DNA from 3 places in the Tardiphaga sp. genome. Region 1 is predicted to be linked to each of the others. Evidence: predicted binding sites of a transcription regulator. Region 1 holds the regulator's gene; each other region holds the start of a gene.

Region 1 (9,736 bases):
AAGCACATCTTCATGAAGTTCGCCGCGAAGTCGAGCGAGTTGGTCGGATACACGAAAGGCTGACCGATCGTGTACTTGTAGGCCATCGCGGCGAGCGTCGGGATCTTGGCGATCATGCGGATCGACGCGATATCGCGCTGCTTCGGATCGTTGATATCGGTTGAGTCGTGGTAGAACGCGGCGAGGGCGCCAACCGATGCGACCATCACGGCCATGGGATGCGCGTCGCGGCGGAAGCCCTGGAAGAAGCGGCTCATCTGGTCGTGAACCATCGTGTGGTTGGTGACCAGCGCATCGAACTCTGTCTTCTGCTTCTTGGTCGGGAGTTCCCCGTACAGCAGTAGGTAGCAGGTCTCGAGGAAATCGCCCTTCTCGGCGAGCTGCTCGATGGGGTAGCCGCGGTATTCGAGGATACCGGCATCGCCATCGATATAGGTGATTTTGGACTGGCAGCTGCCCGTCGAGGTGAAGCCCGGATCGTAGGTGAACATCCCGGACTGGGCGTAGAGCTTGCCGATGTCGATGACATCAGGGCCGACGGTCCCGCTGTGGATCGGCAGGTCGAAGCTCTTGCCGTCGACTGTCAGCGTTGCGGATTTGGTATTGGTTTTTGCGTCCATCGCGTGGTCCCCGATGAGATCGTTGAGGGGCCGGCAAACCACCGACATTTCAGGAGAAATGGGGAGGCTAGCCGGGAATTCCAGAGCATTCGCCAGAATGCGTAGCGTATTGCTGTGTGCGCTGCAAGGCGGGCAAAAGCGGCCTACAGCTATGCTAAATAGATGCCTGATCGGCCAGCCGGTCCAGACATTCCTGCCGCCCCAATACTGCCAGAACGTCGAAGATTCCGGGCGAGGTGGTCTTGCCGGTCAGCGCGACGCGCAGCGGCTGTGCGGCTCCGCCGAGCTTGATGCCTTCGGCCTCGGCAAAGGCGCGTGTCGCCGCCTCGGTATTCGCAGCGGTCCAATCCGTAACGCTTTCCAGCGCCGTGCGCAGTTTGCCGATCAACACCCGGGTTTCCGGCGTCAAGGCGGCCTGCGCCTTTGGCTCCATCGCCAGCGGGCGATCGGCAAAGATGAAGTTGGCGCCGTCGATCAGTTCGATCAACGTCTTGGCGCGTTCCTTCAGGCCCGGCATGGCGCGCAGCAATTGGGCGCGGGTGGTGTCGTTGAGCTTCGGCTTCAGGTCGAGGCCGCCGGGGACGTAATTCAGTACGTCCTCGAACATGGTCACGAGGGATTGATCGTCGGTGTGACGGATGTAGTGACCGTTGAGATTTTCGAGCTTGGCGAAATCGAAACGCGCGGCGGAACGGCCGATCCCCGACAGGTCGAACGCGTCGATCATCTCCTGGGTCGAGAAGATTTCCTGATCGCCATGGCTCCAGCCGAGCCGTACCAGGTAATTCCGCAGGGCGGCCGGGACATAGCCCAGCGCGCGATAGGCTTCGACGCCAAGCGCGCCGTGGCGCTTTGACAGTTTCGAGCCATCCGGTCCGTGGATCAGGGGAATGTGCGACATGCTGGGGACGGTCCAGCCCAGCGCGTCGTAGATCTGCTTCTGGCGGGCGGCGTTGATCAGATGGTCGTCACCGCGGATGACATGGGTCACGCCCATGTCATGGTCGTCGACGACCACGGCCAGCATGTAGGTCGGGTTGCCGTCGCCGCGCAGCAGCACGAGATCGTCGAGGTTCTCGTTCTGCCAGACCACGCGGCCCTGTACCTGATCCTCGATCACGGTCTCGCCCGTGAGCGGTGCCTTCAGGCGGATTGTCGGCTTGATATCGGGGCGCGGATCGGACGGATCGCGATCACGCCATAGCCCGTTATAGAGCTTGGACTTGCCCTCGGCGCGGGCCGTCTCGCGCATCTGCTGCAGCTCCTCGGCACTGGCATAGCAATAATAGGCCTTGCCCTCGGCGAGCAATTGCTCGGCGACCTCGCGGTGCCGGCCGGCACGGGCGAACTGGAAGACCGTGTCGCCATCCCAATCAATGCCCAGCCACTTCAACCCGTCGATAATGGCGTCGATCGCAGCATCGGTGGAGCGCTCGCGGTCAGTATCCTCGATCCGCAGCAGCATCTTGCCGCCGGTCTTCTTGGCATAGAGCCAGTTGAACAGCGCGGTGCGTCCGCCGCCGATATGGAGGAAGCCGGTCGGCGAAGGAGCGAAGCGGGTAACGACGGGAGTGCTCATAGCAAAGGGTTCGATCAATTCGGGGGTGACTGTTGGCGGGCGTTTATCACAACGACAGGGCGCTGTCTCACGGCGAATAAATGCGGTTTTTGGGCCGGAACCGGATCGGAAAATGCCCTTTCGCGGGATCCGGCGCCTGATCCGGCCCTTGGCGCGGCCTTCCGGATTTGGCACATAGGGCGCAGCTTGAAAGGCAGCAAATGACAGACGAATCGGTATCCGACGCAGGCCGTGACTTCATCCGCGACATCGTTGCGGCGGACCTGCAATCCGGCAGGCACAAGAGCGTGGTGACGCGCTTTCCGCCGGAGCCCAACGGCTACCTGCATCTCGGCCACGCCAAGTCGATCTGCCTGAATTTCGGCATTGCGGAGGAATTCGGCGGGCACTGCAACCTGCGCTTCGACGACACCAATCCGACCAAGGAAGAGCAGGAATATATCGACGCGATCCAGCGCGATGTGCGCTGGCTTGGTTTCGAGTGGGGGGAGGGCAACCTGCATTTCGCCTCGGACTATTTCGAGCAGCTGTATGCTTGGGCCCAGGACCTGATCCGCGCCGGCAAGGCCTATGTGGACGATCAGTCGCAGGAGGAAATCCGCGTCAAACGGGGCACGCTGACCGAGCCCGGTCAGAACAGCCCGTTCCGGGATCGCAGCGTCGAGGAAAACCTCGACCTGTTCACCCGCATGCGCGCAGGCGAATTTCCGAACGGCGCACGTGTACTGCGCGCCAAGATCGACATGGCGTCGGGCAACATCAATCTGCGCGATCCCGTGATCTACCGCATCCTGCACGCGCATCATCCGCGCACCGGCACGGCATGGAGCATCTATCCGTCCTATGACTTCGCGCATGGCCAGTCCGACGCCATCGAGCATGTGACGCATTCGATCTGCACGCTGGAATTCGAGGACCACCGTCCGTTGTACGACTGGTGCCTGGAAAACCTGCCGGTGCCGTCGCGCCCGCATCAGTATGAATTCGCGCGCCTCAACATGACCTACACGCTGCTGTCGAAGCGCGTGCTGACCGAACTCGTGCGCGGCGGCCATGTCACCGGCTGGGATGATCCGCGCATGCCGACGCTGGCCGGCTTGCAGCGCCGCGGCATTCCGGCCGAAGCGCTGCGTGAATTCATCAAGCGTATCGGCGTCGCCAAGGCCAACTCGACCGTCGATATCTCGATGTTCGATTTCGCCGTGCGCGAGACGCTGAACCGCACGGCGCAGCGGCGCATGGCTGTGCTGAAGCCGCTGAAGGTGGTGATCGAGAACTATCCCGAGGGACAGGTCGAGCAGCTCGAAGCGGTCAATCATCCCGATGATGAAGCGCTGGGCACGCGGCAGATCCCGTTCGGCCGCGAGCTCTACATCGAGCATGACGACTTCATGGAAGAGCCGCCGAAGAAATTCTTCCGCATGGCGCCGGGCCGCGAGGTCCGTTTGCGCTACGGCTATTTCATCACCTGCAAGAGCGTCATCAAGAACGATGCTGGCGAGGTGGTCGAACTGCGCTGCACCTATGATCCGGAAACCCGTGGCGGTAATGCGCCGGACGGCCGCAAGGTCAAGGCGACGATCCATTGGGTGAGCGCCGCGGATGCCGTGCCGGCGGAAGTGCGTGTCTATAACCAGCTGTTTGCCGATCCGCAGCCCAATGCGGCCGAGTTCGCATCGCAGATCAATCCGGAGTCGCTGGAGACACTCAGCGGCGCCATGCTTGAGCCGGCGCTGGCGAGTGACAATACGAGCGACGTCGTGCAGTTCGAGCGTCAGGGCTACTTCTGCCGTGACAAGGATTCAGCGCCGGGCAAGCTCGTTTTCAACCGCACCGTCGGTCTGCGCGACAGCTACGCCAAGCTCGCCTGAGCTCAGGTGTAGGTAAAGCACCGGGGCGCTTGCGCCGGTGCGAAACCCATCACGGTCATGTTTGGTGTTGATGGGTTTCGCGAAGACGCTCTACCCATCCTGCCGCCCTCCGCAGCCCCAGGGATTAGTTTTCGGATTCTGCATCCGTTCCGCTAGTCGCCGGCAGCCCTTCCGATAGCATTCGGGAGGGCGAGCGTGGCGTGCGGGCGTTCGATGGCGCGGGGCGGGGATCAGCAACAGCGGCGGGGCCGATCCGGTACGGCGACCACATGGCCGCCGCCGGCCACGGCAGGCGTTGCTCTTCCGTCAGCGTCGTCATCAACTTTGCGCGTCGAGAAGCTCCGGACGTGGGTGCAGGCCGAAGCCGGTCCCGGTCGCTTGCTGCCCTGGGTGCCGATCGCTTTCGGCAGCGGCATCGCGCTGTATTTTGCCGCCGAGCGCGAACCGGTGGCCTGGGTTGCCGCCGCGACAGCGAGCCTTCTTTGCTTGGCCGCGTTTCTGCTGCGGCGACAACGATGGTTTCCACCGATCATGCTTGTTGCAGCCATCGCGGCCGGCTTTGCTGTGGCCGCCGTGAAGACCTCACGCGTGGGGCATGAGGTTCTGGCGAAGCCGCTCTATTCCGTCGCGTTGACCGGCTTTGTGGAAACCCATGAAGAACGGGAGCGCACGGACCGCTTCGTGCTGCGCGTCGCGACGATGGACAGCCCGCGCGCCGCACCAAAGCTGACGCGTGTCCGGCTCTCGGTGAAGAAAGGGACCGCGCCTGCCGTCGGTCGTTTCATCGAATTGAAGGCAAGGTTGCAGCCGCCGCTGTCGCCGCTCCGGCCGGGCAGCTACGACTTCGGACGCGATCTGTATTTTCAGGGCATCGGCGCGTCCGGTTTTGTGACGGGCGGCATCAAGGCCGTCGATCCGCCGGTACAGCCGAGTGTGACGCTACGCTATTCGGCGACCATGCAGGGGCTGCGTGACGCCATCGACGCACGAATCCGTACCGTGCTTACAGGCGACAACCGCGCTATTGCGACAGCGCTGCTCACGGGGCGCCGCGATGCAATTTCCACCGACGTCAACGACGCGATGTTCATCTCCGGCCTCGGTCATGTACTGTCGATCTCCGGCTATCACATGGCCGTCGTCGCCGGCGTGGTGTTCTTCGCGATACGCGCGCTGCTGGCGCTGATCCCCGTGCTGACGGTGACATTCCCGATCAAGAAGGTCGCGGCAGCGGCGGCGCTGTTCGCAGCGCTATTCTATCTGCTGCTGTCCGGCGGCGAGGTCGCGACGCAACGTTCGTTCTTCATGACGGCCGTGGTGCTGATCGCCGTCATGGTCGATCGCCGCGCGGTGACGTTCCGCACGCTGGCGGTGGCCGCGATGATCGTACTGATCGTGGCGCCCGAAGCGTTGATTCATCCGAGTTTCCAGATGTCATTCGCCGCGACACTGGGGCTGGTCGCATTGGTGCAGATCGGCATGCCCGCGCTGTTTGCCTCTCCCGATCATTCCGCGACAGCGCGCGTGGCGCTATGGGGTGGACGCGAGATTGCAATGCTCGTGCTGGCCTCGCTGGTGGCAGGCCTCGCCACGACGCCCTATGCCGCGTTTCACTTTCATCGCGTCACGCCTTACGGCGTCCTCGCCAATCTGCTGGCGATGCCGGTGGTCTCCGCGCTTGTGATGCCTGCCGGCATTCTCGGGCTCGTGGCTATGCCGTTCGGCTTTGACGGCGTGTTCTGGGGGCTGATGGATCTCGGCATCCAGTGGATGATCGTGGTCGCGCAATGGGTCGCCGCGTTGCCCGGCGCCATCGGCCGGATGCCGGCCTTCGGGACCGGACCGCTGATACTAGCCAGTATCGGCATCATCGTCCTCGGACTGCTGCGCACGCCGTTGCGCTTCGCGGGGGCTGGCGTGCTGGCGCTCTCGATTGTCTGGGCGTTACTGGTCAAGCAGCCGGATGTGCTGATCTCGGGTGACGGTCACAGCGTCGCGGTACGGGGCAGGGACGGGCTTCTGCGCGTGATGCGCAGCGTCAAGGATACGTTTCTGCTGAAAGAGTGGCTCGCCGGCGATGCAGATGCGCGCCTGCCGACGGATGGCTCCCTCAGCCATGGCGTGTCCTGCGACCGCGACGGATGCATCACGCCGCTCGCTGATGGTGCTTTGGTGGCACTGGTGCTGCAGCCGGGTGCATTCACGGATGACTGCGAGAACGCGGCGCTCATCATCACGACGAAACAACCGCCAAAGGATTGCCGTGCGTTGGTGATCGATCAGGATCGCCTGCAACGAAATGGGGCGATGAGTGTGCAGCGAAAGGCGAACGGCTTTGCTATCGACGCTGTGCGGCCGCGCGGCTTGGATCGCCCGTGGTCACGCGCCATTCCCGATGAGCCATCACCCGACACGCCACAGGCGGGTCGTCCGCAGCAAAACCGGCCGCTCGATGCGACGCCGGCGGAAACTGATCTTCAACCCGAAGATCAGTAGTCCGTCAATGCGACAGCCTTGGCTTAGTAGCGCCGGTACAGGCCGATCAGCCTGCCCTGAATGCGGACCCGGTTGGGTGGCAGGATGCGGACTTCATAGGCGTCGTTGGCAGGCTCCAGCGCGATCGACGCGCCGCGGCGACGGAAGCGCTTCAGCGTGGCTTCCTCGTCGTCAATCAGGGCCACCACGATGTCGCCGGTGTCGGCGCTCTCGTTGCGCTGGATCAGCACGGTATCGCCGTCCAGAATGCCGGCGTCCTGCATGGAATCGCCGCGCACTTCGAGCGCGTAATGTTCGCCGGAGCCGAGCATGTCCGCGGGCATGCTGATGGTGTGACTGCGGGTCTGCAGGGCCTCGATCGGCGTACCTGCGGCGATCCGGCCCATCACCGGGATGGCGACAGTCCGACCGTTATCGTCATCGCCGCTACCGATGCTGGCGGCCGGACGCACCCTGCCGAGCGTGCCTTCGATGACACTGGGTGTGAAGCCGCGGCGGCCGGTGCCGCCAGTAACCGGCGCGCCGAGCTCTGGCAACTTGATGACTTCGATGGCGCGGGCGCGGTTCGGCAGCCGGCGGATGAAGCCGCGTTCTTCCAGCGCCGTGATCAGACGGTGAATGCCGGACTTGGAGCGCAGGTCGAGCGCATCCTTCATTTCGTCGAAGGAGGGCGGGACGCCGGCTTCCTTCAGCCGTTGATCGATGAATCGCAGGAGTTCGTATTGTTTGCGCGTGAGCATCTGAAGCCATCCTCAGTTGACGGTGTCGGCCGCCGCGTGCGTTTCAAAGGGCCTTCGAACGGTGAGCCTCAATCCAGGGGCGATCATTCGAAGATCGGTTGCGCGAGTTCGGGCACTCTCAAACTACTCAAAGCCACAGAATCTCGAAACAAATCATGAACGAACACTATATGTTCCATATGTGTTCCGCAATGCTTAATTTGCCGTCAACGGAAAGCGCATTGAGCGCGGCTGAGGGGCTGTTCCTGGCCGGTCGTCGATCTCTTGCCGGATACCGAAAACGCTCCTGCCGGAGCTTGCGCTATGCGGACGTCACCCGCCCGACGGGCGGCGGCGGAGTCGTGGAGCCGGTGGCTAGCGAGCGCTGAACCATGATCGTGTCGGCCCAGCGGCCGGAGCGATAGGCGACACCGGGTAGCAGGCCCACGCGGGCAAAGCCGAAGCTCTCATGAAGGCCGAGCGAGGCCGTGTTGTCGGCATCGATATAGCCGATGATCTGCCGGAAGCCGGCCGCCGCGCAGACGTCGATGAGTTCGCGCATCAACAGTCGGCCGATGCCCTGGCCGACATGTCCGTGGTGGATATAGATCGAATGCTTGACCGTGTAGCGATAGGCCGGTCGTTTGCGGAACAGCACCACATAGGCGTAGCCCACGACCTCGCCGCCTTGCGTGGCGACGAGATGCGGGAACCGTTTGCTGCGCAGGTTCTTGCGCCGGTCTCTGAGATCGTCGGGCTGCGGCGTGTCGGCGTCGCTGACGCCTTCCTCGACGCCTTGCCGGATGTGCCGGCGATAGATCGCCAGCATGGCATCCACGTCGGTGTCGCGTGATGGTCGGATGACGACCGGCTGTTCGAGTTCCGTTGGCAAATCAGGCTCCTTACGTGCTCCCTATTCGGAGACCACGTAAGTGTAAAGCCGGATCCGGCCATTGGCGTCGACCTTGCGGTAGATGCCCTGAATTTCGACGTCGAAGCCCGGGAAGGTGTTGAAGCAGGTCTCGAACATCCGGAGATAGTCGATCATCGGCTTTGAGCGGTCGGTGAGCCGTTCGCCGGGGACGATCGTCGCGATGCCGGGCGGATAGACAACGAACGGCGTCGTCGCGACGCGCCCGAATATTTCGTCGATCGGGAGGTAATCGACGTCGTTGCGCACCAGACAGCGCGCGGCATCGTGAGGTGACATGGCGATCTCCGGCAGATGGTCAGCGGAGAATTGCTTGGTCTGGAGTTCGCTCACATTGGCCTCGCGGAAGAACCGGTGCATGTCGCCGCACAGATCCCGCAGACGTATGCCCGCATAACGCGCGGGCCTGCGCCGTGCGAATTCCGGGATGACGTCTTCAAGCAGCGCGTTGTCGTCATGAAATTTCTTGAAGGCGACAAGGCCCGATATCAGCGTGCCGGCCTTGCTGGCTTCCACGCCGGGTGTCAGCAGGAAGAGCAGCGAGTTGAGGTCGTTCTTCTCGGGGACGATGCGGTTCTCGCGCAGGAACTGAGCGACCACCGGAGCAGGGATGCCATGGTCGGCATAGGCGCCGGTGGTGCGATCGAAGCCCGGCGTCAGCACCGTCAGCTTGTTCGGATCGGTCATGGCGAAACCGGCGACCATGCCGGGAAAGCCATGCCAGGCGGCGTCAGGTGCGAGCTGCCAGTAGGACGGATTGGTGGCCAGCTGGTCGGTGCCGATGCTTTCCCAGGGCACATTGTGAACAGCGCCTTCGCTGGCTGCGTCGGGAATGGCGACGCGCTCGGGCACGAAGGGTTCGAAAAACCAGCGGCGCTCGGCGCGGGTTTCCTTCTCCTCGAACTCGCGGCGCACCGCGCGCATCTTCTTGCGCAGTTCGATGCCAAGGCGGATCGTGTCGTCCCACAACACTTCGCCGGAGCGGCCCTTCATCATCTGCGCGCCGACATCCAATGATGCGAACAGCGGATAGAATGGTGAGGTCGAGGCGTGCTGCATGAAGCTTTCGTTGAAGCGCCGATGCTCGACGCGGCGCTTCTGCCCGCGGATATGCCGATCCTTCATATGGATCTGCGACGCCTGCGAAAAGCTCGCGAGCTGCTTGTGGGTCGACTGCGTCGCAATGATGCCCGGCGAATCCGGGCCGAGCTCCTTGAGCCCCATGGCGAAGCGGCCGGCATAGAGCGGGTGGAATTTCATGAAGCCGGCCCAGGCTTCGTCGAACAGGATGTAATCGCAGAGATGGCCGATGCGCGCGATGATCATCTCGGCGCTGTAGATGGTGCCGTCATAGGTGCACTGTTCCACGACCGCGACACGGAAAGGGCGCGGGCGTTTCCACGCCTCGGGATCGGTGACGAGCGGATTGGTGCGGATGCGCTCGCGCAGCGCGGCCTCGTCGGTGGCGGCCCAGTCCATCGGGCCGATCAGGCCCCACGGATTGCGCGACGTGGGCACAT
Region 2 (9,736 bases), on a different contig from region 1:
GGCGGACGTATAGGGGGCTTGGCCACGGCCGTCAAGATATCCGGCCAGCTAAAGTCGCGGCAAAACCGGCAAAGACCCCTGTTTGGGCCGCTGTATAACCCGTCCTACGCGCGGAAACCACATGGAATTCAACGCGGTTCCCATCATATAAACGACGTATTCGGGCCGGAAACAGGTCCCTCCATCCCAATGAAGCGATGCGGCCCTGCGCCTTGAGCCCGGGATCGCCGACCAGGTGATATCAAGAAGTGAGCCTTCACACGCCCCGCTTTGTGACCCGACCGGTGACGGCTCCGCGGGCGGCCGCGCCTGCAAGACCGAGATTTGCGTGGCTTTTTGAGGTGCGCTTGGGCGCGGGGTTCGCCGTTGCCGCGGGCCTGATGCTGCCGGTTTTGACCGGTCAGGCCTCCGCACAGGCGCAAAGCCAGGCCCAGGCTCCGGTTCTGGCGCCCGCGCAGGCGGTGGCGCCCGGCGGCAAGCTGGAAGCCAAATATGAAGCCAGCCTCGCCGGCATCGCGGTCGGCAAGGGTGTCTGGTCCATCGACATCAATGAAGACCAGTATTCCGCGACGGCCAGTGGCGGCACTGCCGGCCTGCTGAAGGCGTTTTCCGGCGGCTCGGGCTCCGGCCAGTCCACCGGCCGCGTGGTCGCGGGCGCCCTGGTGCCGTCGACCTATAGCGCCACCACCACCTCCGCGAAGAAGTCCGAGACGATCAAGATGCTGATCACGCCGGGCTATGTGAAGGAGTTCTCCATCGAGCCGGAGCCGCCGCTCGATCCCGAGAAGATCGCGATCACCGATGCGCATCGGCGCAATGTGATCGATCCGATGACCGGCTCGCTGCTGCGCGTGCCCGGCACCGGAGAGTTGATGACGCCGGATAGTTGCCGCACCGGCACGTCGATCTTCGACGGCCGCATGCGCTACGATCTCAAGCTCGACTACAAGCGCATGGAAAGCGTGAAGGCCGAGAAGGGCTATCGTGGTCCCGCGATCGTCTGCGCCGTCTATTTCACGCCGATCGCCGGCTATGTGCCCGACCGCGCCGCCATCAAATATATTGCCGCCCAGCGCAATATCGAAGTGACCCTGGTGCCGATCGCCGGAACCCGCGTGCTGGTGCCGTATCGCATGACGATCCCGACCCCGCTCGGCGTCGCCATGCTGGAAGCCACCGAATTCGTCACGTCAGCCGCGCCGCCGAAGGCCGTGGCCAGGACGAACTGAGCCGAAATTGGCGCATCGACGGGTGGCGCTGGCGCTGCCGCAGGAAAGTCGCAAGACCAAGACAAAGTGCGCCATCGCAGCATCGTCGCAAACATGCCGCAGGATTTGTGCAGGATTCCGGCTTGACTCGAAACGCCATCGGAGTCCGTGCGCTGTTCATAACTTGAGGGATTTGTCGGCCCTTGTTGCGCTGTCACAAACTTGATCTAGTCAGTCCCGGAGAATGTCAGCGCGAGATGTTGGGGTGATGCGGCCATGGAGGTGCCGAGTCACCGATTCGGGCCGCTTTCGTTCCGGACTCGTTCCAGACCATCCAAACACGCGGCTCTGAAGCGTCGCAGCCTGTGTCCGTCTTGACCGGCGGCGACGCGGAAATATCTGAAAAACATGGCCTTTTTCTCTTCCTCGCCCACGCTGTCGAACGGCAGGGCTCCCGGCGCCGGCGTTACCGCGGTGCTCGGCCCCACCAATACCGGCAAGACCCATCTCGCCATCGAGCGCATGCTCGCGCATTCGTCGGGGATCATCGGCCTCCCGCTGCGCCTCCTCGCGCGTGAGGTCTATAACAAGATCGTCGACCGCGTCGGCCCCGAAGCCGTGGCGCTGATCACCGGCGAGGAGAAGATCAAGCCGGCGAAGCCGCGCTACTGGGTCTCCACCGTCGAGGCGATGCCGCGGGATCTCGACGTGTCGTTTCTGGCCGTCGATGAGATCCAGATCGCCGCAGATCTGGAGCGCGGCCACGTCTTTACCGATCGCATCCTGCATCGCCGCGGCCGCGACGAGACGCTGCTGCTCGGCGCCGCCACCATGCGACCGATCATCGAACGTTTGCTCCCCGGCGCCAGCATCGTGACGCGGCCGCGTCTGTCGCATCTGGAATTTGCAGGTGATCGCAAGATCACGCGGCAGCCGCGCAGGACGGCGATTGTCGCGTTTTCCGCCGATGAAGTTTATGCGATTGCCGAACTGATCAAGCGCCAGCATGGCGGTGCTGCGGTGGTGCTGGGCTCACTGTCGCCGCGCACCCGCAACGCGCAGGTCGCGATGTTCCAGAATGGTGACGTTGACTACCTGGTGGCAACCGACGCGGTCGGAATGGGCCTCAATCTCGACGTCGATCACGTGGCATTCGCGAGTGACCGCAAATATGACGGCTATCAATTCCGTCGCCTGACACCGTCGGAATTCGCACAGATCGCCGGCCGCGCCGGCCGTGCCACGCGCAACGGTACCTTCGGCACCACGGGCCGCTGCGAGCCGTTCGAGTCTGAATTGGTCAATCAGCTGCAGAACCACATCTTCGAGCCGGTGAAGGTGCTGCAGTGGCGCAATTCGAAGCTGGATTTCTCATCGATCGCGTCGCTGCAGGTGTCATTGGCTGAAACGCCGCGCCACGAGGCGCTGACCCGTGCGCCGATCGCCGAAGACCTGCGCGTGCTCGATCATGCCGTCCGTGACATCGATGTGCGCGAGATGGCGCAGGGCAAGGCCGCCGTCGAGAAATTGTGGGATGCCTGCCAGATCCCCGATTATCGCCGCATCGCGCCTGCCGCACACGCAGAGCTGGTAGTCACCATCTTCGACTTTCTGATGAAGCGCGGACGCATCCCCGATGCCTGGTTTGGCACTCAAATCGCGCAAGCGGATCGAACCGATGGCGATATCGACACGTTATCGGGCCGAATCGCGCAAATCCGGACCTGGACATTCGTGGCAAATCGGCCTGATTGGCTCTCAGATCCTGATCATTGGCAGGGAATTTCGCGCGAATTGGAAAATAAACTGTCAGATGCCCTTCATGAAAGGCTCACTGAGCGTTTCGTTGATCGTCGTACCAGTGTATTGATGCGCCGCTTGCGGGAAAACACGATGCTGAATACTGAAATTGGTAAGACGGGCGAAGTGATCGTAGAGGGCCATGTGATTGGCCGTCTCGACGGATTTACATTTTTGCCCGATGCGGCCGAGGCTGGCTCGGATGCGAAGGCCTTGCAGGCGACGGCGCTGAAGGCGCTGGCCGGCGAGATCGACGCGCGCGCCGAGAAACTCGGCAACGCGCCGGACGATCAGTTCGTGCTCGCCTCCGACGGCACCATGCGCTGGACCGGCGATGCCGTGGCCCGTCTGGTCGCGGCCGATGACGTGCTGCATCCCCGTCTCCGCATCATCGCCGACGAGCGCCTCTCCGGCGCGCCGCGCGATGCGGTTCAGGCCCGCCTCGATCTCTGGCTGAAGACGCATATCGAGAAGCTGCTCGGGCCGCTGTTCGATCTGACCAAGGCCGAAGACATTACCGGCATCGCACGCGGTATCGCTTTCCAGCTCACCGAAGCGCTCGGCGTGCTGGAGCGGCAGAAGATCGCGACCGAGATGAAGGATCTCGATCAGCCGTCGCGTGCCGTGTTGCGGAAATACGGCGTGCGCTTCGGCGCCTATCACATCTATATCCCCGCTCTGCTGAAGCCTGCGGCGCGTTCGCTGGCCTCGCTGCTGTGGGCGCAGAAGCAGGACAATGTCGACATGTCGGCGCTGTCCAATGCGCAGCATCTCGCAGGTTCCGGCCGCACGTCCTTCCCGGTCGACAAGCTGCTCGATCGCGATGCCTATCGCGTGCTCGGCTATCGCCAGTGCGGCGAGCGCGCGGTGCGCGTCGATATTCTCGAACGCCTTGCCGATCTGATCCGTCCTGCGCTGGCCTGGCGCGAAGCATCGCCGGGCGACAAGCCCGCCGGTGCCTTCGACGGCCGCCACTTCGTGGTGACGCAGGCGATGACCTCGCTCACCGGTTCCGCCGGCGAGGATTTCGCCTCGATCCTGCGTGCCCTGGGCTATCGCATGGAGAAGAAGGCGCCATTGCCGCCGGCGCCGCCGAAGCCGGTCGCTGCGACGACGCCGATCGAGCCCAAGGTTGAGGACAAGACTGAAGACAAGACGGCCGATCAGCCCGATGCCTTGGTGGGACTTGCCGAGTCTGACAAGCCCGGTGAGGACAATGTCATTGCGGTCGAGGCTGCCGCTGAAGCGGCTGAGACCGCGCCGGCGGAGACAGCCGCCGATGCAACTGCTGATGCAGCTCCGGTTGAAGAAGTCGCCGCCGTATCGTCGGCATCGCTGTTGCCGGAAGTCGCGCTGGTGCCCAGCACCGCGCCGGAAGCTGCGCCTGTCGAAGAGACGGCTTCCGTCGACGCGCAGCCAGAGCCCGCTGCGGCCATTGCCGAGACCGGGACCGAAACCGCTGCAGTGGCGGATGCTGCTGCGCCTGCCGAGGGCGAAGCCGCTGCGGCTCCAGCCGTCGCTGCCGAGCCCGAACTGGTCGAGGTCTGGCGTCCGGGTGGTCGTTCGGAAGAGCGTCGTCCGCCGCGCCACGATCGCAACCGCCACCATCGCAACAGCAACGCCCCGCAGGGCGCGTCGCAGTCGGCGCCCGCGGAAGGCGCTGCAGCCGATGGCGCGCAGCGCGAGCGGCATGACCGCGGCGGTAACGATCGGGGTGGCCAGGGCCGCCGCGACCGCAACAATAACAACGAGTTCCGCCGTCCGCGCAGCGACGCGCCGGCCGCCGCGGCCTCTGCCGAAGGTGCGCCGAACCGCGACAACCGTGGCAATCGCGGTAACCGGGACAGCAAGCCGGGCGATGGTGGCCGTCCGCCGCGTGAGCGCGAACGCTTCCAGGGCAAGGGCAAAGGCCCCTTCAAGGGCGGCGACAAGGGTCGTGAGGGCCGTGGCAGTGATCGTGGTGGGGCAACCCGTCCGTTCGCCACATCGGCGGCACCGCGCGAACGGGACCGTCCGATCGATCCGAACTCCCCCTTCGCGAAACTCGCCGCGCTCAAGGAACAGCTCAGCGGCCGCAAGGATTGATGCAGGTCATGCAAGGCGGCTCCGCGCCGCCATTATGGTGGTGTGTCGATTGGAGCGCCAGCGTCTCGATAAATGGCTGTGGCACGCGCGGGTGGTCAAGGCCCGCACCAGTGCTGCTGCGCTGGTGGAAGGCGGCAAGGTCCGCATCAATGGCGAGCGCGAGAAGTCGCCAGGCCATGGTGTGAAGATCGGCGATGTCCTCACGGTGGCGCTGGATCGCACCGTACGGGTGATGAAGGTCGAGGGTTTCTCGGAAAGGCGCGGCGATGCGACTGCGGCGCGCGTGCTCTATACCGATTTGCAACACCTCCCGGAGTAACTATCTAGGCCATATACCGCGTCCAATGATGGTTTCGTGGCAGGTTTTTCCCTTGGTCGAAATGCCCAGACCTATGCCGGCCGCATCACTTGCGGCAGCGGGGTGGGTGCGCTACGCAAACACTGAATATCGATCGTTTCCGGAGTTCTGGATGACTTACGTCGTCACCGACAATTGCATCAAATGTAAATACACCGACTGCGTCGAAGTGTGTCCCGTGGACTGCTTCTACGAGGGTGAAAACATGCTGGTCATCCATCCGGACGAATGCATCGATTGCGGCGTGTGCGAGCCGGAATGTCCCGCTGACGCGATCAAGCCGGACACCGAAGGTGGCATCGAGAAGTGGCTGCAGATCAATCTGGAGCACGCCAAGACGTGGCCGAACATCACTCAGAAAAAAGAAGCGCCGGACGACGCCAAGGAATTCGACGGCCAGGAAGGCAAATTCGAGAAATATTTCTCGGCTGCACCCGGTACCGGCGACTAAGCGACTCATTTTCTTTGCCGGTTACCGGCGCCACGTGAAATTTACCCTACCCCTGATTATGACCTGTCAGCGGCCGCCGAACGGTTGCAACGGGGCATAAATCATTGATTTTTGCGGGAAATGTGCTATAATAGGCACAATTCAAGAAGCTGGACCGTGTGGTGCCGCTCGATTTGGCCCTGCCAGGTTCCCGTTTAAAACATCAAACAGGGGCGTGGCGGTCTCCACGCGCAGGCTGTGTCACAGAAAACGCGTAAAAAGAGTGTTTCCAAGGCTGCTGCTTCGAAGAAGGCGTCCTCTTCGAAAGTCTTGGATCCTAAGACTTTGAAGAAGACAACTGCGGCCAGCCGCGTTGTGAAGGGTCCTGCTGCGAAGAATTCTGTCACCAAAGGCCGTGCCCGGGCCCCTGTCAAGGACACCCGGACCGCCGCGAAGGCTGCGGCTGAAAAGTCCTCCAAAAATAAAAGAAGTGCAATGCCAAATAAGACTGCCAAGCCTGCTCCGAAGGCTGCTGCTTCGAAGACCCCTGCTGCCAAGCCTGCTGCGCCGAAGACGGCTGCGAAGGCTCCTGTGGCCAAGGCCCCGGTCGCTGCGCCCGCTGTGAAGGCTGCTGCGCCGAAGGAAGTCGCCAAGGTTGTTGCGAAGCCCGTGGCCGCCAAGCCGGCCCCCGCTGCGGCCCCGCGCGTCGAAGAGCCGAAGAAGCCGCTGACCCAGCGTCAGGGCTTCAAGACCAACGAATTCGTGGTCTATCCGGCGCACGGTGTTGGCCAGATCCTCGCCATCGAGGAACAGGAAATTGCAGGTGCCCGGCTTGAACTCTTCGTGATCAATTTCATGAAGGACAAGATGACCCTGCGCGTTCCGACCGCGAAGGTCGCGAATGTCGGCATGCGTAAACTGTCCGAGCCGGCGCTGGTCAAGCGCGCGCTGGAGACGCTGAAGGGCCGTGCCCGCATCAAGCGCACCATGTGGTCGCGCCGTGCGCAGGAATATGAAGCGAAGATCAATTCGGGCGATATCGTTGCCATCGCCGAAGTGGTGCGCGATCTGTTCCGTTCCGACTCGCAGCCCGAGCAGTCCTACAGCGAACGTCAGCTGTATGAAGCAGCCCTCGATCGTCTGTCGCGTGAAATCGCTGTGGTTCAGCACGTCACCGAGACCGAAGCGGTCAAGGAGATCGAAGGGCAGCTCGCCAAGAGCCCGCGCCGCGGCGCCAAGGCTGAGGCAGGTGCCGAAGCCGGTGCTGATGATGCCGACAGTGATGGTGACGATGATGTCGCCGCCGCGGATGAGGCTGCATAAGCAGCGTCTCGCGAGCTGAATATGAAAAGCCCGGCCGAGAGGCCGGGCTTTTTTGTTGTCGATTGAGCAGTAGCTGGGTGGATCTCAATCCACCACGATCTTGACGCGGTCGCGGGCTTTCACGCTGGCATTGTTCTCGAGCCCGTTCAACACGCGGAAGCGCTCCAGCGGACGATCGACGCCGTTCATGCGATGCGATAGTGACTCCACGGTGTCTCCGGGCTGCACCGTAATCACCTTGATGCGCAGCGGACGGGCGGCCTGAATCTCAGCCAGCGTCAGGCGCCGAAACGAATTCACGGTCTCGCGGGCATTGCGCTCGCTTTCGGTGCTCTTCTGCTTGGCAGCGAAAATGAAGCGATAGACGTCGCTGCCAAAGCGCAATGCGTAGACGCGAAATTGCCACTGGTCGCCGCGCGCGATAGCCGACGCTGCCGGGAAGCCATTGATGGTCAGCTCTTCCGTGGTAGCCTTGTCGACATTTTCCATCCAGCCGGAATTCAGGTAGTCACTCAGCGTCTGTTCGGACGGTACGCGCACCACGTCGAAGCGCATGGCCTGATTGCCGCCTTCGCGCACGCCAATCACCGCCTGCGCTGTATTGTCGAGGGAAAAGGCTTCCGGCGCCTGGAAGGTGAAGCCGAGCTTGGGATGCAGGAAGCGCCGGCCGCGCACGAAACCCTCGCTCGGGTCCTCGCCGTAAACGATGCCATCGATCGCCGAGAGATAGGTCTCGCGGTCGCGCTCGCCGCCATCAGGCGAGGAATATTGCCGCGCATTGGCCTGTGCGTTCTGCACGCGCTCCGGCGTTGCCGGATGGGACGACAGGAAGTCCTGCGCGCGGGGATCGAGCGGCGTACGGCTGGCCTTCAGCGCGGCGTTACGTTCCATCGCCGCGAGAAAGCGCGATGCGCCATAGGGATCGAATTTTGCGCGGGCCGAGATGCCGACACCAATGCCGTCGGCTTCGAATTCCTGCGCGCGCGAGAAGCTCGCCATTGTCAGTTTGGACTTGGCGAGTGCCAGTGCGGTGAGATCGGGATCGCTGCCCATGTCGGTCACGACGCGTGTGACGATCGACGCCTGCCGTGCCTGTTCCTCGCGGATAGACGCGTGCTTGGCGAGCACATGCGCCATCTCGTGCGACAGCACCGATGAAATCTCCGATGTATCGCTGGCCAGCGCGATCAACCCGCGCGTGACATAGAGCTGTCCGGTCGGCAGCGCGAATGCATTCACGGCGCCGGAATTGAGGATCGTGACCTTGTAGGCCAAGTCCGGTCGCTCAGAGGCCGCGACCAGCCGATCGACGGTCTTGGTGATCAGTGACTCCAGCCGCGGGTCGTCGTAGGCGCCGCCATAGGATGCGAGGATGCGCTCGTGTTCTTTCTCGGCGGCCGGGGTCTGTACCACGGCAGGCTTCGGCGGCTTGGCCGGCATTGTCGGCTTGACTGACGAGGCGGCCTCGAACCGGCTGACATCGCCGCAGGCCGATAAAGTGAGCGTGGCGCACAGCACAACAGGCGCAGCCCAAAGGCGGCGGCTCAAGCTGGTTTGCCGTCCCACACCCGTCACGTCGTCCACTCTCTGCCTAAGCAGCCTGTTCGTCCAAGCGGTCTAATTGTCCCCGACCACCTCGATCTGCCCCACTCCGAGCGCCTCGATCCGCGGCCCGCCGCGCCTCTCGATCCATCCTCGAACGCGAATATGTCGTCTTTCAAGGGACTTAAGCGTGATTCCTGCCGCCTCGAAGGCTGTCATCATGCGCCTTGAAATAGTCACCGCAAAGTCCTGAGTCCAGCGACGCCCGAAATTGACGTAGGTCACCGTACCGGCCTGACGAACCGACAGGACCCGTCCCTCCACCAGCCCGAAACGCCCTACATCGGCCAAGATATCGCCGGGACTTTCCGCGTTTTTTATGACATTGGTTTGAGCCCAGATTCCGCGCTTCAGTCGGCGGGCCGAGCTTTCGGCGGCGGCAAGTTCCGTCGCGCAGGCTGTGTCGGAAATCGTGCCAGAGGCGACGGCGGCGCCCTGCGCCAGAAGTTGGGCTTGCAGCGAGGGCGCAGCGGGATCGGCAAAGACAAAAGCCGGTTGCCGCCCGTAGCGATCCGGCATGTCGCTCTCGCCGTGCAAGGTGACATCGCGGCCGGCAATCAATGCGGAGAGGTCGTTCGTCGACTTCGACGAGTCAGCTATCGGTTCGATCCCCGCCAGACGGATCTCGTTGCCGTCGCTCAGACGCAATGTTCTGACATCAATGACGTCGGCGACGCGGCCTTCGCCCTGAGCGGTGAACATACAGCCGGCGGCGGACGCAGATTGCACGGATGTCGAAATGGCGATCGCTGCCAGCAACAGTGTTGCGGCATGCGACACGTCATATCTTGCAGATGCGGCACGCATCACGCCACCTTGCGGGCTCCGGTCAACCTCTCGTCTATCATAGCCAGCAATCCATTCCGCTTTGCGGAAAACCTTGATGTCATTGCAGCTATTCTTGGCTGCACCGCCGCTTGCCGCTGTTGT
Region 3 (9,736 bases), on a different contig from region 1:
AACGGTACTCATTCGATCTGATCTATGCGCGCCCCGATCAGACGCCGCAGATGTGGACCGATGAACTCAAGCTCGCGATCTCGGAAGCCGCCGAACATCTGTCCCTGTATCAGCTGACCATCGAGGAAGGCACGCCGTTCTTCGGATTGCACGCCGCCGGCAAACTGAGGACACCCGACGAAGGCCTCGCACGCACGCTTTATGATGTGACGCAGGAGGTCTGCGCGCAGCAGGGCCTGCCGTTCTACGAGATTTCAAATCACGCCCGCCCCGGCGCGGAGTGCAAACACAACCTCGTCTATTGGCGCGGCCAGGAATATGCCGGCATCGGTCCCGGCGCCCACGGCCGTCTCGACATCGACGGTGTCCGCCATGCCATCGCCACCGAGAAGCGTCCGGAAGCCTGGGTGATGCGCGTGGAAGACAACGGCCACGGCGTAACATCGGATGAATTGCTCAACAGCGAAGAACGCGCCGACGAATATCTGCTGATGGGCCTGCGCCTCGCTGAGGGCATCGATCCTGCGCGCTATCAGATGCTGTCCGGCCGTGCGCTGGATGAGAAGCGTATCCAGATCCTGCGCGAGGAAGGCGCCATCGTCGTCGAACAGAACGGACGCCTGCGGGTGACGCAGGAGGGATTCCCCGTGCTCGACGCTGTTGTCGCAGATCTGGCGGCGTAAAACCTACGCGCCGAAGCTCTTCGGCGATCCGGCCACCGCCTGACCGCCACCCGATGCGACTTTCATCACGGCGAGGCCGCGATCGTTGCCGCCATCGCTGCGGAACCGGAACAGGCCATCGATGCCGGCAAAGCCGGATGGATTGGTGAGCGTTTCAGGCGCGAAGCGCTGTCCGCCCTGGGTGCGTGCCAAAGCGGCGACCAGCGCCACCGCATCGTAAGCAAGCGTCGCAGTACGAACGGGATCGCTGCCATATTTCGCGCGATAACGGCCGGCGAAGGCACGGAACCCTGCAGGATCCGGCGCGGCATAGAGCCCACCCTGCAACGCCGCGCTGTTGAAGACGCGCGGATTGTCCCACAGGCCTGTACCGAGCAATTGCACATTGCGCAGATTGGCGCCCGCCGCGGTCAGGGCATCGGCTGTCGCGACGACCGCATCGCCATCGTCGGCAATAAACAGCGCATCTGCGCCGGTGAGGGACGCTGCGATGTTGCGCGCTGCGCTGGAGCGATCCGCGCCATAGCGCTCGAAGGCGACGACGCGGCCACCCTTGCGCGCGACGGCCTGTTTGAACGCGACCTCGACGACATTGCCATAGGCATTCTCGGGCAGCATCGCCGCAAAGGAGCGTTTGCCCGTGCCCGCGGCGTAATCGACGATGCGATTGACGTCCGACTCAGGCAGGAAGCTGAGCAAATAAACACCACGACCGGCGACGCTGGAATCGGTTGAGAACGCGATCACCGGCACATTGCGCGCGCGCGTCAGCTGCGCGGTGGCCGGTACCGAGAGCGCGAAGAGCGGCCCGAGAATGATTTCGGAGCCTTCGTCGAGCGCCTGCTGGGCCGCCTGCTGCGCGCCCTGCGCGCTGCCATTGTCGTCCTTGATCAGCAGTTGAATGCTGGGATTCTGGAATTCGGCGAGCGCCATTTCGGCGGCGTTCTTCATCGACTGTGCGGCGACACCGGCATTGCCCGAAGCCGACAGCGGCAGGATCAGCCCGACTTTCGTGCCCCCGGTGCCGATGGCTTGCGACTGCTGCGCCGCTCCAGCGGGCGGACCTGACGGTGCAGCCGGGCCGGTGCCAAACGCATTGGTCAGCGTCGATTGCACACCCGCGCATGCTCCGAGCAGCGGCGCACCCAGCAGCAGGCCGACAGCGGCCCGCCGTGTCGCGCCGGAAGTCGCGCCCTTGGTCCCGGATTTGGGGTCGAACGGATCCGCCATCACTTCTCTTCTTTCGGCCGCATCACATCGGCCCGCCTCATCACCCACCATATAGTGTGAGGCGCGGATTCAGACATATTGTCGGCAATAAGTTAACCAAAACAAAAGCTTTATGCTCGGCCTTACCCGGTCACCGCGGGCAGATTAGCACGACGGGAATGAACCACAGCCAAACGTCGAAAAACGGCTGTCCCCCTTTGGCGCAATTCGCTCTACATTGTCGCCATGCGCGCAACACCCTTATCCTCATCGCCTGCGGACGCCGCGGCGCCATCGGCCCGGACCTTCACGGTCTCAGGCCACCTGCTCATGGCACCAAAAGCTGTTCCGGGGCTGCATCTTGTGGCCACGCCGATCGGCAATCTCGGTGACATCACCCTGCGCGCGCTGGAGACCCTGGCCGGGGTCGACATCATCGCCTGTGAAGACACCCGCATCACCCGCCGGCTCACCGAGCGCTACGGGATTTCCGGCACGCTCAAGCAATATCACGAGCACAATGCCGAACAGGCGCGGCCGAAGATCCTCGAGAAGCTGGCACAAGGCGCGTCCATCGCGCTGGTGTCGGATGCCGGCACGCCGCTGATTTCCGATCCCGGCTTCAAGCTTGTGCGCGAAGTGACCGCCGCCGGCTTCAGTGTCATTTCATTGCCGGGCCCGTCCTCGGTACTGGCCGCGCTGGCCGTCTCGGCGCTGCCGACCGATCGCTTTTTCTTCGAGGGCTTTTTGCCATCGCGGCAGATGGCGCGCCGGTCGCGACTGACGGAGCTTGCCGCCATCGACGCCACGCTGGTGATGTTCGACTCTGGCAACCGCGTGCAGGACACGCTGGCCGATCTCGCCGACATCATGGGCAACCGCGACGCCGCGATCTGCCGGGAACTCACCAAGATGCACGAAGAGGTCAATCGCGGAGCGATTGCCGATCTGGCCAAGGAAGCCGATGGGCTTGAGACCCGCGGCGAATTCGTACTGGTCATCGGGCCGCCGGCTGCCGATGCGCAGGCGATGACCGAAGACGATCTTGATGCCCTGCTGCGCAGCTCGTTGCAGCGCGACAGCGTCAAGGATGCCGTCTCTCATGCCGTTGAGCTGTCCGGGCGGCCGCGCCGCGCCGTCTATGCCCGCGCGCTGGAACTGGCCAAGGAGATTCACAAGGACTCCGGCGATGGCGAAGACTGACAAAGTCTCTGCCCCGACGCCCGCTGCCAAGCTGGCCGCGCCGGAACGCGTCGCCGCGTTCAATACCGGCCTCTCCGCCGAAAGCCGCGCCGCAGCTTTGTTGCTGGCCAAGGGCTATCGGATCCTGGCCCGCCGCTTTCGCACCCCTCATGGCGAGATCGATATCGTCGCCAGGAAGCGCAGCCTGGTCGCCTTTATCGAGGTAAAGGCCCGCGCCAGCCTGGACGAAGCCGCCTATGCCGTGACGCCGCGCCAGCAGGCCCGAATCATGGATGCCGCCCAGGCCTGGCTGATGACGCATCCCGAACATGCGGAATTCGATCTGCGTTTCGACGTCGTACTGATTGCGCCGAGACATTTGCCACGCCATCTGTTAGCGGCGTTCGACGCCAGTACCTGAGTTTTCGCCTTCCTGATCACAATTCCGGACCCCCAGCATGACCTTGAACGTCGCCGTCCAGATGGACCCCATCGCGCGCATCAATCACAAGGGCGACTCGACCTTCGCGATGCTGCTGGAAGCCCAGAAGCGCGGCCACAAACTGTCCTATTACACCCCGGACAAGCTCTCGCTGCGCGGCAATGACGTGGTGGCGCCGGTACAGTCGCTGTCGGTACGCGACGTCGAGGGCGATTACTTTACCCTCGGCGACCCCGTCCGCACCAATATGGAATCCTTCGACGTGGTGCTGCTGCGGCAAGACCCGCCGTTCGATCTCGCTTACATCACCTCGACACATCTTCTTGAGCGCATCCACCCGAAGACGCTGGTGGTCAATGACCCCGCCTCGGTGCGCAATGCGCCGGAGAAGATTTTCGTGATGGGGTTCTCGGACCTGATGCCGCCGACGCTGATCTCGCGCGACAAGGATGAGATCAACGCGTTCCGCGCCGAGCATGGCGCCGTGGTGATGAAGCCGCTGCACGGCCATGGCGGCGCGGCGGTGTTTCGCGTGCTGCCGCAGGACATGAATTTCGGTTCGCTCTACGATCTGTTCTCCGTCACCTTCAAGGAGCAGTGGGTAATCCAGCGCTTCCTTCCCGAAGTGAAACATGGCGACAAACGCATCATCCTGATCGACGGCGAATTCGCTGGCGCCGTGAACCGCGTGCCGGCTGAAGACGATTTGCGCTCCAACATGGTGCGCGGCGGCGCCGCCAAGGCCACCGAACTCTCGCCGCGCGAGCGCGAGATCTGCGAACGCGTCGGACCGGCGCTGCGCGACCTCGGTCTGCTGTTCGTCGGCATCGATGTGATCGACGGTAACCTCACCGAGATCAACGTCACATCCCCCACGGGCATCCGCGCCATCGCCAAGCTTGGTGGACCGGATGTGGCGGCGCGCGTCTGGGACGTGATCGAAGCGAAGCGGAAGTAAACTCCGCCACGTCATTCGCTGCGCTGCGTCAATCATCGACGCAGCAGTTTGAATTCCATTTATCGCAATTCTCCGCTTGCTGCTTTTGCTTGCCAGTCATGATCGGCAAGCGCAGCATGCCGATGCACGACCGGCCAATCGGGCGGCCCGCCACATGTGGCGGCAAGCAAAAGCATATCAGTGGAGAAACGCATGACTTCAGAAGTTTCGCGAAGGTCCCTGCTCGCACTCGGCGCAGGTCTGGGCGCAAATCTCCTCGCTCCCGGCCTGATCGGCAGCGCATCGGCCAAGGCACCAAAACTCGGCACGCAGGCACCCTACTTCCATCGTTTCATGCTGGGCAGCGCCGAAGTCACCGTTGTCTCCGACGGACCTTTGCCGCTCGGCGATCCTTCCGGCACGTTCGTCGGCGTACCCAAGGAGGACGTGCAGAAAATGCTGACGGATAATTTCCTCAGCAGCAGCAACGTCGTGCTCGAACAGAACGCCCCGATCGTCAACATGGGCGACAAACTCATCCTGTTCGATACAGGCATGGGTACGTCGCAATTGTTCGGCAACACCACAGGCCGCCTGCAGAAAAGCATGGCCGAAGCGGGCATCAAGCCCGGCGATATCGATGCCGTGGTGTGTTCGCACGCCCATATCGACCATATCGGCGGCATCGTCGATGCCAATGACAAGCCGCTGTTTCCCAATGCACAGGTCTATCTCAGCGAGGAAGACTTCAAGTTCTGGACCGACGAAGGCAAACTGGGTTCACCGCTCAAGGACTTCATCGTCCATGCGCGCAAGAACCTGCTGCCGGTGCGCGACCGCCTGGTGTTCTACAAGGACGGTCAGGAGTTCCTGCCGGGCGTCACTGCCATGCATGCGCCCGGTCATACGTTCGGCCACCACATGTTCATGATCCAATCGGACGGAAAGTCCTTCGCTTTCCTCGGCGATCTTACCCATCATCAGGTGTTGCTACTGGAGAAGCCACGGATGGAGTTCGCCTATGACTCCGATCCGAAGATGGCAGCGGCAACGCGGGTGAAGATGCTCGATATGCTCGCAGCCAACAAGACCGCTGTGATGTCCTATCACTTCGCGTGGCCGGGCTATGGCCATGTGGTGAAATCAGGCGACGGCTTCCGCTACATCGCCGAGCCGATGGTGATGAATCTCTAGCGGACATCTTTCGACTTTCCTGCGGCGAACTTGAGACAGTGGCCGCCGCAGGAATTCCACACCGACCCTATCGTTACGCAGCGGATGACGTGTCCCGCGCGCGTCGCTCTGCACCGCGCTTGTAGATCCGGAACGTCCCGCGGCCGGCATCCTTCGCCGCATAGAGCGCCGAGTCGGCCATGGCCGCCAGTTGCGATGACGTGCAATTGTCCGCCAAAGCGATGCCAACCGATGCGCCTACCCGCAGTTGCTGTCCGCGATGATCGATCGGCAGGCCCAACTGCGCGACGATGGCGCGCGCCGTCTCGGAGGCTTCCTCGAATTGTGCGTGGGGGCCCAGCAGAACCGCGAATTCATCGCCGCCGAGGCGCGCGACCAGTTCCGCGCCCGCGCAAATGTTGCGGATACGATTTGCCACGACAGTGAGACAGGTGTCGCCGGCTGCGTGGCCGAAGCAGTCATTGACCGGCTTGAATTCGTCCAGATCGATCAGCAACAGCGCGCCGAACGGTTTTGCCTTGCTGGCCGATGCTGCATCGAACAGCGACAGCCTGGTTTGAAACTGGCTGCGATTGGCGAGCCCGGTCAGCGTATCGAATTCGGCGAGATAGCGGTTACGGTCAGCCAGAATCTTCTCTTCCGTGATATCCTGCTTCATGCCGAAGATGCGGACGGCAACGCCGTCGACGGACTCGACGGTAGCCGTGATCCTGATCCAGCGCCGGTTGCCCTTGAAGCTGATGATTTCCGCATCGAGGCTGAAGCCTGTGCGATCCTCGATGGCCTTGCTGCGCCGCTTCGTCAGTTCCCTGACCGATTCTTCGGGGTAACAGGCGAGCGCCTCCTCGCGAAGCGGCGTCGAGCCCCGCGGCAGATCAAAGATGTCATAGACAACATCGGTCCAGACCAGCGATTCATCGGAAAGGTCACATTCCCAGACGCCGATTCGCGCGGCGGCCGAAGAGCGATCGAAGATCTTCCGGCTATGCGCCAGCGAAGCAGCTTGTTCGTCGATAATGACTTGTTGGGCTTCGATCTGCGCCCTCAGCGCAGCGATCAGGTCGGCGTCATTCGGAGCGTCTGGCGGCTTCGACAAGCGATCTGACATTCTGCGGGCACCCGGTCTTCGTCTCGGAGCTCTTGATAGGATGTTTTGCATGACGTGTTTAAGATTTCCTACGCCAGTGGCCGACTTCAGCCAAAATCAGCATACTTTATCTTTATCTTCGTTCACTGATTGTTCTTGAAATAATAACAACCTTAAGTTATGCTCTCATCCCGAATGAGGGCGGCATGGTTCAACGTGTTTCCACCGTAGCCTTTGAGGGGATCGAGGCCCGCGCGGTCGATGTGCAGGTTCAGGTCGTGCCCGGTCTGCCGAATTTCCTGATCGTCGGCCTGCCTGACAAGGCGGTGTCCGAAGCGCGCGAACGGGTCCGTGCCGCGCTGGTCGCCTCGGGTCTTGCTCTGCCGGCACGGCGGATCATCGTCAATCTCGCGCCCGCCGATTTGCCGAAGGAAGGCAGCCATTACGACCTGCCGATTGCGCTCGGACTGATGGCGGCGATCGGCGCGATTCCGGCGGATGCCCTGAGCGGTTTCACCGTGCTCGGCGAACTCGGGCTCGATGGCTCGCTCGCGCCGGTGGCCGGGGTGCTGCCCGCTGCCATCGGCGCCAATGCACGCGATGAAGGCCTCATCTGTCCGGCTGCCTGCGGCGCGGAGGCGGCTTGGGCCAGCCCAGACATCCAGATCATCGCGGCGACCTCGCTGATCCAGATCGCCAATCACTTCAAGGGCACGCAGGTTCTGTCGCGGCCCCAACCGAAGATTCACGCGCGCGAGGGATCCATGCTGGATCTGCGCGACATCAAGGGACAGGAAAGTGCCAAGCGCGCGCTGGAGATCGCTGCCGCCGGCGGGCATCACCTGCTGATGGTCGGAAGTCCGGGATCGGGCAAATCCATGCTGGCGGCACGGCTGCCATCGATTCTGCCGCCGCTATCACCGGCGGAACTCCTCGAAGTCTCGATGATCGCTTCGGTGGCCGGCGAAATCAAGGACGGAGCGCTCACCGCACGCCGGCCGTTCCGCGCGCCGCATCACTCCGCCAGCATGGCGGCGCTCACAGGCGGCGGCCTGCGCGCGCGACCGGGTGAGATTTCGCTGGCGCATCAGGGCGTTCTGTTTCTCGATGAACTGCCGGAGTTCGATCCGCGCGTGCTCGATTCGCTGCGCGCGCCGCTGGAGAATGGCGAGGTCGCGGTGTCGCGCGCCAATCACCGCGTCACTTATCCGGCGCGTTTCATGCTGGTTGCTGCGATGAATCCGTGCCGCTGCGGTCACGCGTTCGAGCCTGGCTTCTCCTGCAAACGCGGCCGCATCGATCGCTGCACCTCCGATTATCAGGCGCGCATCTCCGGCCCCCTGATGGACCGCATCGATCTGCGCATCGAAGTGCCGGCTGTCACCGCATCGGATCTCATTCTGCCGCCGCCGTCGGAAGGTTCCGCCGAAGTCGCAGCGCGTGTCGCCGCCGCGCGCGATCTGCAAACCATACGCTATGCTGCGACGGGATTGCCGGGCACCCACACCAATGCTTCCGCGCCCGCCTCTGTGCTGGAAACGGTCGCGCAGCCGGATGCCCAAGGACTGACATTGTTGCGCGATGCCGCCGAAACGATGCGGCTAACAGCGCGCGGCTATCATCGCGTGCTGCGCGTAGCCCGGACGCTCGCGGATCTCGACGGCGCAGAAAAAATCGGTCGGCTGCATCTGGCCGAGGCGTTGTCTTACCGTGCGTTGGCTGAGGATGTGCGCCGCGCGGCGTGACGTCTCCACGTCACCCCCCTGATGTGGACGTCAACGCGATAGTAACGAGTTTTGTTTACGCTCTGCTCACCATAACCCCGCGTTACGGGGCCAAGGCGAGTACCGTGTCATGTTGCGTTTCAAGATTTTAGCCTCGACGATTCCCTTGGCTCTTGCAGCTTTTCTCACCCACGGCGATTTCGTAACCGGCGCACGTCCTTGCATCTCCACCAGTGAAACCACCATCCAGATCGCCACCATGCCCTGGCAGGCGCAATCGCATGTCAGCTTCACCAGCGATCCCCTGCAGGCGACCGTCCGTGTGCAGATCGTCGACAGCGCCGAGACCGCCGACTTCGTCGTGCTCGATGATGTCGACGCAGCGGAACCCGACGCCTGTTCCATCACGGCCGCGACGCGCTTCATCGGCATTGCCGACACATCCGCGAGTTCAGAGCCCGTCATCTATTTGTCGGAACACGGGGACGCCGACTACCGGATCTTCGTGAAGTCACACAGCTTCACGGCGCGCGATGCGGCAGCACTGATCGTCGGCGCCCACAATCGCAGCCCGGCACGGATGGCAGCGGCCAGCCTCTAGGCCGCACATTAACGCTTCATCAACCATGTCTGCGCCGGCAAATTCAAAACTGCGGCGAGGGCAAGCACTTGGCAACAACATACCCGCATTGTCTCCGATATCCGCGATCGCCTGATCGCGGTCTGTATTTGCGTGCAGGCGCGAGCCTTGATGTGACCAAGCCGGAGTACTGATCTGTGGCGAAGGGCGTTTTCCGGATCAAGGTCTATTTCCGGCGCTTTGCGCGCCGTTTTCCATGGCTTGCTTTCATCATCCGCTCCATCGTGATGTTCTCGGCTGCCTTCGGGGGCGCCTACGGCTTTATCTCCGGCTCGACGTCGAAAGACTCAGGTTACGACCCGCACGCCTTTGCAATCGGCGCCAGCTTCCTGTTCGCGCTGGCCTGCGTCGCCCTGGCCACCATGAGCATCCGCATGCGCTTGATGGGCAAGCGGATGCGCAAGCTGGCTGCACATAACGAAGCCCTGGTCGACCGGAACTGGGAATTGAAGGAGGCCGAAGAGCGCGCGCGCAGCCTGTTCGAAGCGCAGGGCGACCTGATCGTGATCCGCAACACTGAAGGCTGCATCACCTTCGTCAATGATGCCTATTGTGCGCTGGCGGAACGACCGCGCGAGGCATTGATCGGCAGCCGCTTCGAACTCACGCTGCTGGAGCAGGGCGACATCGCCAACGAG

What was found. Region 1 encodes LexA, which represses DNA repair genes until DNA is damaged. Its sites were predicted from a motif close to TGTTCNNNNTGTGTTCNG; they were not measured.
Region 2: a site for LexA is predicted at 1,519-1,536, ahead of ACEK02_RS18440 (helicase-related protein). Genes of this name have one in related genera too.
Region 3: a site for LexA is predicted at 6,875-6,892, ahead of ACEK02_RS20600 (YifB family Mg chelatase-like AAA ATPase). Genes of this name have one in related genera too.

What each region holds. Positions count from the first base shown of each region.
Region 1 covers NZ_JBGMOE010000122.1:38,510-48,245, reverse strand. The annotation lists gene gltA (citrate synthase) at 1-620, opposite strand, end outside; gene gltX (glutamate--tRNA ligase) at 775-2,199, opposite strand; gene ACEK02_RS16740 (glutamine--tRNA ligase/YqeY domain fusion protein) at 2,400-4,070, shown strand; gene ACEK02_RS16735 (ComEC/Rec2 family competence protein) at 4,284-6,566, shown strand; gene lexA (transcriptional repressor LexA) at 6,590-7,306, opposite strand; gene ACEK02_RS16725 (N-acetyltransferase family protein) at 7,608-8,177, opposite strand; gene ACEK02_RS16720 (Orn/Lys/Arg decarboxylase N-terminal domain-containing protein) at 8,199-9,736, opposite strand, start outside.
Region 2 covers NZ_JBGMOE010000135.1:57,491-67,226, reverse strand. The annotation lists gene ACEK02_RS18445 (DUF3108 domain-containing protein) at 342-1,229, shown strand; gene ACEK02_RS18440 (helicase-related protein) at 1,617-5,093, shown strand; gene ACEK02_RS18435 (RNA-binding S4 domain-containing protein) at 5,143-5,412, shown strand; gene fdxA (ferredoxin FdxA) at 5,564-5,902, shown strand; gene ACEK02_RS18425 (CarD family transcriptional regulator) at 6,140-7,204, shown strand; gene ACEK02_RS18420 (M48 family metalloprotease) at 7,289-8,752, opposite strand; gene ACEK02_RS18415 (thermonuclease family protein) at 8,822-9,586, opposite strand.
Region 3 covers NZ_JBGMOE010000161.1:39,316-49,051, reverse strand. The annotation lists gene hemW (radical SAM family heme chaperone HemW) at 1-683, shown strand, start outside; gene ACEK02_RS20630 (penicillin-binding protein activator) at 687-1,913, opposite strand; gene rsmI (16S rRNA (cytidine(1402)-2'-O)-methyltransferase) at 2,139-3,095, shown strand; gene ACEK02_RS20620 (YraN family protein) at 3,082-3,495, shown strand; gene gshB (glutathione synthase) at 3,533-4,474, shown strand; gene ACEK02_RS20610 (MBL fold metallo-hydrolase) at 4,667-5,647, shown strand; gene ACEK02_RS20605 (diguanylate cyclase domain-containing protein) at 5,721-6,755, opposite strand; gene ACEK02_RS20600 (YifB family Mg chelatase-like AAA ATPase) at 6,941-8,479, shown strand; gene ACEK02_RS20595 (hypothetical protein) at 8,589-9,059, shown strand; gene ACEK02_RS20590 (ATP-binding protein) at 9,236-9,736, shown strand, end outside.